One region of the Streptomyces sp. B5E4 genome, then DNA from elsewhere that is predicted to be linked to it. Evidence: riboswitches for the same ligand, from Rfam matches in the RefSeq annotation. Region 1 holds a riboswitch; the other holds the start of a gene.

Region 1 (4,142 bases):
CGTAGTCGATCAGCCGCTTGGCCACGTCGTCGATGGACACGCCGGTCGCCTTGGTCAGCGGCCGTACGTCGACGATGCACTCGTGCGCGACGAGCCCGCCGGGACCCGTGTACAGCACCGGGAAGTGCGGTTCGAGACGCTTGGCCACGTAGTTGGCGCCGAGCACCGCGACCTGGCTGGCGCGGCGCAGCCCGCCCTCGCCCATGAGCTTCATGTACGCCCACGAGATCGGCAGGATCCCGGCCGAGCCCCACGGCGCCGCCGAGATCGGGCCCACGCCCGTCTCGGGGCCGGCGGCGGGCTGCAGCGGGTGGTTCGGCAGGTACGGGGCCAGGTGCTCGCGGACCGCGACCGGGCCCACCCCGGGGCCGCCGCCGCCGTGCGGGATGCAGAACGTCTTGTGCAGGTTCAGGTGCGAGACGTCGCCGCCGAACTTCCCGGGACCGGCGAGGCCGACGAGCGCGTTGAGGTTGGCGCCGTCCACGTACACCTGGCCGCCGGCGGCGTGCACGGCGTCGCAGATCTCCGTGATGTGCTCCTCGAACACGCCGTGCGTGGAGGGGTAGGTGACCATGAGCACGGCCAGTTCGGCACCGTGCTGCTCGATCTTCGCACGCAGGTCGTCCGCGTCGACCTCGCCGTTCTCCGCGGTCTTGACGACCACGACCTTCATGCCGGCCATCACCGCGGAGGCGGCGTTGGTGCCGTGCGCGGAGGACGGGATGAGGCAGATCGTACGGCGCTCGTCGCCGTTGGCGCGGTGGTACGCCCGTACGGCCAGCAGACCCGCCAGCTCGCCCTGCGAGCCGGCGTTGGGCTGCAGGGAGACCTTGTCGTAGCCGGTGACGGCGGCCAGGCCGTCCTCCAGCTCGCGGATCAGGGTCAGATAGCCCTCGGCCTGGTCGGCGGGCGCGAAGGGGTGCAGCCCGGCGAACTCGGGCCAGGTGACGGCCTCCATCTCGGCGGTCGCGTTGAGCTTCATCGTGCAGGAGCCGAGCGGGATCATGCCGCGGTCCAGCGCGTAGTCCCGGTCGGAGAGCGTGCGCAGGTAGCGCAGCAGGGCGGTCTCGGAGCGGTGCCGGTGGAAGACCGGGTGGGTCAGGTACTCGTCGGTGCGCAGCAGCCCGGCGGGCAGCGCGTCGTCGGTGGCGGCGTCCAGCTCCCCGACGTCCCGGCCGGTGACGCCGAAGGCGTCCCAGACGACGTCCAGATGGTCGCGGACGGTGGTCTCGTCGCAGGAGATGCCGACGTGGTCGGCGTCGGCGAGACGGAGGTTGACGCCGGCGTTGCGGGCCCGGGCGGTCACCTCGGCGGCCCGGCCGGGGACACGGACGGTGACGGTGTCGAAGAACGCGTCGTGCACCACGTCGGCGCCGCCGGCCCTCAGACCCGCGGCGAGTATCGCGGCGAAGCGGTGGGTGCGCCGGGCGATGGCCGCCAGGCCCTCGGGGCCGTGGTAGACGGCGTACATCGAGGCCATCACCGCGAGCAGCACCTGCGCGGTACAGATGTTGCTGGTGGCCTTCTCGCGGCGGATGTGCTGCTCGCGCGTCTGGAGGGCCAGCCGGTACGCCTGCGCGCCGTCCGCGTCCCTGGAGACGCCGACGAGGCGCCCGGGCAGGCTGCGCGCGAACTTCTCGCGTACGGACATGTAGCCGGCGTGCGGACCGCCGAAGCCCATCGGAACGCCGAAGCGCTGGCTGGAGCCGACCGCGATGTCGGCGCCCAGCGCCCCGGGCGAGGTCAGCAGGGTCAGCGCCAGGAGGTCGGCGGCGACGGTGACGACGGCGCCCAGCTCCTGCGCCCGCTCGATGACGGGCGCGAGGTCGCGTACGGCACCGGAGGCGCCCGGGTACTGCAGCAGCACGCCGAAGACGCCGCGCTCCGCGGCCTCCGCGGGGATGCCGTCGGCGAGGTCCGCGACGACGACCTCGACGCCGGTCGGCTCGGCGCGGGTGCGCAGCACCGCGACGGTCTGCGGCAGGGTGTCGGCGTCGACGAGGAAGACGCCGTCCTTGACCTTGCCGACGCGCCGGGACAGGGCCATCGCCTCGGCGGCGGCCGTGCCCTCGTCGAGGAGCGAGGCACCGGCGGTGGGCAGCCCGGTGAGGTCGGAGACGACGGTCTGGAAGTTGAGCAGCGCCTCCAGCCGGCCCTGGGAGATCTCCGGCTGGTACGGGGTGTACGCCGTGTACCAGGCGGGGTTCTCCATGACGTTGCGCAGGATGACGGGTGGCGTGTGGGTGCCGTGGTAGCCGAGGCCGATCATGGACGTCAGCACCTCGTTGCGCGCCGCCAGGCCGCGCAGCTCGGCCAGCACCTCGGCCTCGGAGCGCGCCGTGGGCAGCGTGAACGCACCGGTGCCCTTGATCGAGCCGGGTACGGCGGCCTCCGTCAGCTCGTCCAGCGAGCCGTAACCGACCTGGGCGAGCATCTTGGCCCGATCGGCCGTGTCCGGGCCGATGTGGCGCTGCTCGAAGGGCGTGCCGCGCTCCAGGGCGGAAAGCGGGATGCGGTGGGCGTTCGTCTCGGACAAAGGGGCCTCCTGGTCGCGCGGACCTTCGCGGATGCCCCTGGGCCGGGCACCCGTACGGCCTCCCCCTCTGTCATCCGGACCTGAGAGCTTCACCGGTACGCCCTGACTGGGCGCGGCCCGGCTTGCACCGTCGGTGAGGAAGGGCCGCGCGGCGGCCCGCCCTGCTTTCCAGAGTGACCTCGTCCGTGCGGTACGGGGGCCTGAGAGATTCCGGGGAGGAGTTGCTCCTTCGGCGCCTCCGGCTGGCGGACGGAGGACTCTCCCGCACGGGGTCTGCAGCCACGATCAGCGTACCAGCGCACGCTCCCGCGCATCCCGGCGCGGGCGCTCGTTCCCGTGCGCCCCGGCCGGCGCCCGCCGAGTGGCCGCGAGGCGCGATGTGCCGTTACGTGGAGGCAGCGGAGCTGTGACGAGACGTGGGAGGCACCGTGCAGACCGACATCGACCCCCGGAGCCTGATCGGCGTGCGCGCGTACGACAGCAACGGCGACAAGCTCGGGACCGTCGACGAGGTGTACCTCGACGACGCCACGGGCGCCCCGCAGTGGGCGGCGCTGCGCACGGGCCTGTTCCACCGGGACGCGTTCGTGCCGCTGGGGCCGAGCGAGCTGGCGGACGAGGGGCTGCGGGTGCCGTTCGAACGGGAGCTGATCAAGGACGCGCCGGAATTCGGCGTCGGCCGGCACCTCTCCCCCGCGCAGGAACTCCAGCTCTACCACCACTACGGCATGACGCTGCCGCCGGACGTCGCCAACGCCCACCCGCGGCAGCAGCGGGCGCAGGACCGGGACTTCGGCGAGGTCGCCGGCTCCGACGACTGATCAGCCGCCGGGCACCAGCGGCAGCGGGTCCGCCGGCTCCAGCGCCGGGTCGTCCGAGGCGAACGTGCGCACCCGTCCGGGCGCCGAGCCCGGTACCTCGAACCGCACCGTGACCCGGCCGACGCCGCTGCCCTGCACCCAGCCGGGGCCGTGCTCCGCGTGCCGCACGTCCAGCCCCGGCAGCCAGCGCGGCGCCGCCGGCTCCGGCTCCGCCGTGGCGGGCGACGGGGGCGGCTCCGGCGGCGGCAGCGCCACCGGCCCGTCGGCGTCCACCGGCCCGTGCCGCACCTCCGGCGCCTGGCCCGCCTGCGCGAACAGGTCCTCCTGCGTGAAGTCCGCGAGCCCGCTCACCCCGACGCCCAGCAGTCGCACGCCCGCGGTCGTTTCGACGCTGTCCAGCAGCCGCAGCGCCGCCTCGGTGACCACGGCCGGGTCGTCGGTGGGCCCGCGCAGGGTCTCGGAGCGGGTGAGGGTGGAGAAGTCGTACCGCCGGACCTTGAGGACCACCGTGCGGCCGGAGCGCCCCGCGCCGCGCAGCCGCGTCACGCACCGCCGCGCCAGCCGCTCGACCTCCGTACGGATCCGGACCCGGTCGGTGAGGTCGACGTCGAAGGTGTCCTCGACGGAGACGGACTTGGTGTCCCGGTCCGCGACCACCGGCCGCTCGTCCAGGCCCAGCGCCATCACGTGGATCCCGGTGCCGTGGGCCTTGCCCAGCAGCCGCACCATCTCGTCCTCGCCGGCGTCCGTGACCTCCCCGACCGTGGTGATCCCGGCCCGGCGCA
Region 2 (4,142 bases), on a different contig from region 1:
CGAAGTCGAGCTGCCGCGGGTACGCCGACCATCCCGCGACGATCAGCTTCGGCCGCCGCTCCTTGGCCAGCCGCTCCACCTCGGCCATGTCGACCTGACCGGTCTCGGCGTCGACGTGGTAGGCGGCGACGTCGTACAGCTTGCCGGAAAAGTTGATCTTCATGCCGTGGGTCAGATGCCCGCCGTGGGCCAAGTCCAGACCCAGGATCGTGTCGCCGGGCTTGAGCACCGCGAACATCGCCGCCGCGTTCGCCGACGCACCCGAGTGCGGCTGGACGTTCGCGGCCTCGGCGCCGAAGAGCGCCTTGACGCGCTCGCGGGCCAGGTCCTCCGTGACGTCGACGTGCTCGCAGCCGCCGTAGTAGCGGCGGCCGGGGTAGCCCTCGGCGTACTTGTTGGTGAGGACCGAGCCCTGCGCCTCCAGCACGGCGACGGGGGCGAAGTTCTCCGAGGCGATCATTTCGAGGGTGGACTGCTGGCGCATGAGCTCGGCGTCCACGGCGGCGGCGACCTCGGGGTCGACCTCGTGGAGCGAGCCGTTCAGAAGGGACATGGGACCTTCCGGGGAAAGAGGGGGACGCGGGGCGGGCGGGGCTGCGGCGGCGGAGCTCAGCCCGCGGTGAACGCGGTGTACTCGGCGGCGGACATCAGGTCGGCGGACTCGGCCGTGACGCGCACCCGGAACAGCCAGCCGTCCTCGAAGGGGCCGGAGTTCACCAGCGCCGGGTCGTCCACGACGTCCTGGTTGGTCTCGGTGACCTCCCCGGTCACCGGCGCGTAGAGGTCGGAGACGGACTTCGTCGACTCCAGCTCGCCGCAGGGCTCGCCCGCGGTGACCGCGGCGCCCACGTCCGGAAGCTGGACGAACACGACGTCGCCGAGCGCGTTCGCGGCGTGGGCGGTGATGCCAACGGTGGCGACGCCGTCGTCGGTCGCGACCCACTCGTGTTCCTTGCTGTAGCGCAGGTGCTCAGGGTTGCTCATAAGGCGATTCTCCAGGATCGGGACGTGAGCGGCGTAAAGGGGCGCTGGTGGCGCGGTCGAGGGGCCGCCAGGGAAGGGGTCAGAGGCGTTCGGAGAGCCGGTCAGGGGCGCTTGTAGAACGGCAGGGCGACGACCTCGTACGGCTCGTGGCTGCCGCGGATGTCGACGCCCACGCCGGTGGCCGCCGAGGGCCCGGGACCGGCGTGCGCGGCGTCCACGTACGCCATGGCGATCGGCTTGCCCAGGGTGGGGGAGGGGGCGCCGGAGGTGACCTCGCCGATCGGCCGGCCGCCCGCCACCACCGCGTACCCCGCGCGCGGCACCCGCCGGCCCTCGGCGACCAGGCCGACCAGCACCCGCGGCGGCTCGGCCGCGGCGCGCTCGGCGGCCTGTTCGAGCGCCTTGCGGCCGACGAAGTCGCCGGGCTTGTCGAGCTTGACCACCCGGCCGAGCCCGGCGTCGAAGGGCGTGAGCGCGGTGGTCAGCTCGTGCCCGTACAGCGGCATGCCGGCCTCCAGACGCAGGGTGTCGCGGCAGGAGAGCCCGCACGGCACCAGGCCGTCGTCCGCGCCCGCGGCGGTCAGCGCCGCCCAGACGGCGGGCGCGTCCGCGGGGCGGACGAACAGCTCGAAGCCGTCCTCGCCGGTGTAGCCGGTGCGGGCGATGAGCGCGTCCGCGCCGGCCACCGTGCCGGGCAGGCCCGCGTAGTACTTCAGGCCCGCCAGATCCGCGTCGGTGACCCGGCCCAGGACGGCCGGCGACTTCGGGCCCTGCACGGCGATCAGGGCGTACGCCTCCCGGTCGTCCCGCACCTCGGCGCCGGGGAAGCCGGCGGCCCGCTCGGCGAGGGCGTCCAGGACGACCTGGGCGTTGGCGGCGTTCGCGACGATCATGTACTCCTCGTCGGCGAGCCGGTAGACGATCAGGTCGTCGAGGATGCCGCCGTCCTCGCGGCAGATCATCGTGTACCGGGCGCGGCCGGGGCGCACGGCGGAGAGCCGGCCCACCAGGGCGTAGTCCAGCAGTTCCGCGGCCCGCGGGCCGGTGACGGCGATCTCGCCCATGTGGGAGAGGTCAAAAAGGCCGGCGCGGGTGCGCACCGCGACGTGCTCCTCGCGCTCGCTGCCGTAGCGCAGCGGCATGTCCCAGCCGGCGAAGTCGGTCATGGTGGCGCCGAGGGCGCGGTGCGTGGCGTCGAGCGCGGTACGGCGCGGTGCAGGGCTCTCAGTGGTCATCATCAGGCTCCCGGACAGGGGGTGGTCGTGTCCTCCCCATCTGTCATCGGAACCTGAGAGGTTCGCCACGATCCCGCGGGAGCGTGGCTTGCACCTTGGGTGGGGCGGCGCCGGCACGGCCGGGGACACCCGCTTTTCAGATCTGCCTCGCCCGCGCGGTGACGGTGCCTGAGAGATTCAAGGGAGGACTTGCTCCTTCGGCGCCCGGTGCGGCGAGGCACCGGGACTCTCCCGCGCGGGTTCTAACGGCCGGTATGCAGTTGGCGGCCCCATCATTGCACGCGCCCTCGGCCGTGGGACAGGGCGAAGAAGTGGGAGGCCACCTTCCGTTGCGTCCTTGTCGAGTCCCGCCGCTGTTGCGAGGCTTGTGGACGGCAAGCGGCGGCGGTGCAGGGCCTGGGAGGCAGCGTGACGGTGGAGCAGGCGGCCTCCAGGGAACGGCTTCGATATCCCGAGGGGGACATCGTCGTGATCTCCGGACTGCCCGGCAGCGGCAAGAGCACGCTCATGCGCCGCACGCAGCCGCCGGCGGCGGTGCTGCTGATCGACTCGCAGTACGTGCGCGAGCGCTGGGCGCGCAAGCTGGGCGCGCGGCTGCCGTACGCCCTCTACCGGCCGTTAGTGCGCATCGACCACTACGCGCGGCTGCGCCTGGCGGTCCGGGCCGGCGGCAGCCTCGTCGTGCACGACTGCGGCACGCTGCCGTGGGTGCGGTGGTGGCTGACCAGGCAGGCCAGGCGGTACGGGCGCGGGGTGCACGTCGTGGTCCTGGACGTGCCGGCCGACGTGGCGCGGGAGCGGCAGGCGCGGCGCGGGCGCGCGGTGTCGCGGTACGCCTTCGCCCGGCACCGGTGGGCCCACCGCAGGCTGCTCGACTGGGCGAGCGGCGGGCAGCCGGCGGAGGGGTGCGACTCGGTGCTGGTGCTGGACGGGCAGGCGGCGGGGGCGCTGCGCTCGATCAGCTTCGGCTGAGCCAGCGGCGGCCCAGCCCGACCCTGTGCGTGCGGCTGTGCCTGTGCCTGTGCCTGTGCCTGTGCGAGTCTGCGCCGGATGAGCCCGCGGCGCCCGCGCGGCCCCGCTGTGCCGGGCCCGCGGGCCGCTACGCGCCGGACCGCGTCGGCAGCTCCGGCGGCGCCGCCGCGTTCGCCTGCGGCACCTGCCCCGCCGGCACCAGCCCGCTGCCCGCCGCCGCCGCGAGGACCCGTACGAGCGCCGCCACGGTCACCGAGGCCCGCTCGTCCACCGCCGCCCGGTCGCCCGCCTGCCCGGCCCGTACCAGGCCGGCCAGTTCCTCCCGCAGCGAGTCGACGGCCTGCGCCAGCGCCGTCGTCGGCTGTGCCTTCATCGACTTGACCTTGCCCTCGGCCCCCGCCGCCGCGCCCACCGCGTCCAGATGCGAGCGCACGTCGGGCAGCGTGCGCGGGTTCGCCCGGCCGCCGTCGGCGACGGCCTGCTGGACCTGCTCGACGGTCCGCGCCGTGGCGGCGGTGAGCTGGCCGAGCTGCGCCAGCAGGTGCAGCGTCGAAGGGTCGACGTCGGCGGCGGCGGCGGGGGCCGAGGCCGCGGGCCGGACGTCGTGGTGCCCGCCCCCGGTGACGTCCCCGGCGGCGGCGACGGGCCCGGCTGCGCCGAGCACGAGGGCGCCGCCGGCGACGGCGGAGACGACGGTGGCGGCGAGGCCGGCCATTCGGTTCGTACACATGGAAAACGGGCTCCCTGTCGCGAGGTCGTGAGGGTGAGAGGACTCCACCGTGGGCAGGTGCGGCCTTCGCCCGCGAGTGCACGCAGCCGTTAGGGTGCCGACGTTCATCCCCCGAAAGTTGGCTGGTCCCGATGAGCTTCGACTACCGCTCCCCGCAGCCCCCCGCCACGGGCGGCTTCCCCGGCAACGAGCTGGAGGAGGTGCTCGCCGCCTCGCTCGGC

Evidence for each region. A riboswitch is a leader RNA that binds a small molecule or an ion and turns the genes downstream of it on or off. The one in region 1 is predicted to bind glycine.
Region 2: it holds a riboswitch for glycine, as region 1 does, so the genes downstream of both, gcvT (glycine cleavage system aminomethyltransferase GcvT) here and gcvP (aminomethyl-transferring glycine dehydrogenase) in region 1, are expected to answer to the same signal.

What each region holds. Positions count from the first base shown of each region.
Region 1 covers NZ_JBDPMI010000002.1:376,826-380,967, reverse strand. The annotation lists gene gcvP (aminomethyl-transferring glycine dehydrogenase) at 1-2,536, opposite strand, end outside; glycine riboswitch at 2,715-2,811, opposite strand; gene ABGA99_RS04230 (PRC-barrel domain-containing protein) at 2,953-3,357, shown strand; gene ABGA99_RS04225 (DNA polymerase IV) at 3,358-4,142, opposite strand, start outside.
Region 2 covers NZ_JBDPMI010000031.1:72,725-76,866, reverse strand. The annotation lists gene glyA (serine hydroxymethyltransferase) at 1-553, opposite strand, end outside; gene gcvH (glycine cleavage system protein GcvH) at 610-984, opposite strand; gene gcvT (glycine cleavage system aminomethyltransferase GcvT) at 1,086-2,222, opposite strand; glycine riboswitch at 2,366-2,463, opposite strand; gene ABGA99_RS29900 (AAA family ATPase) at 2,628-3,191, shown strand; gene ABGA99_RS29895 (hypothetical protein) at 3,319-3,921, opposite strand; gene ABGA99_RS29890 (enhanced serine sensitivity protein SseB) at 4,053-4,142, shown strand, end outside.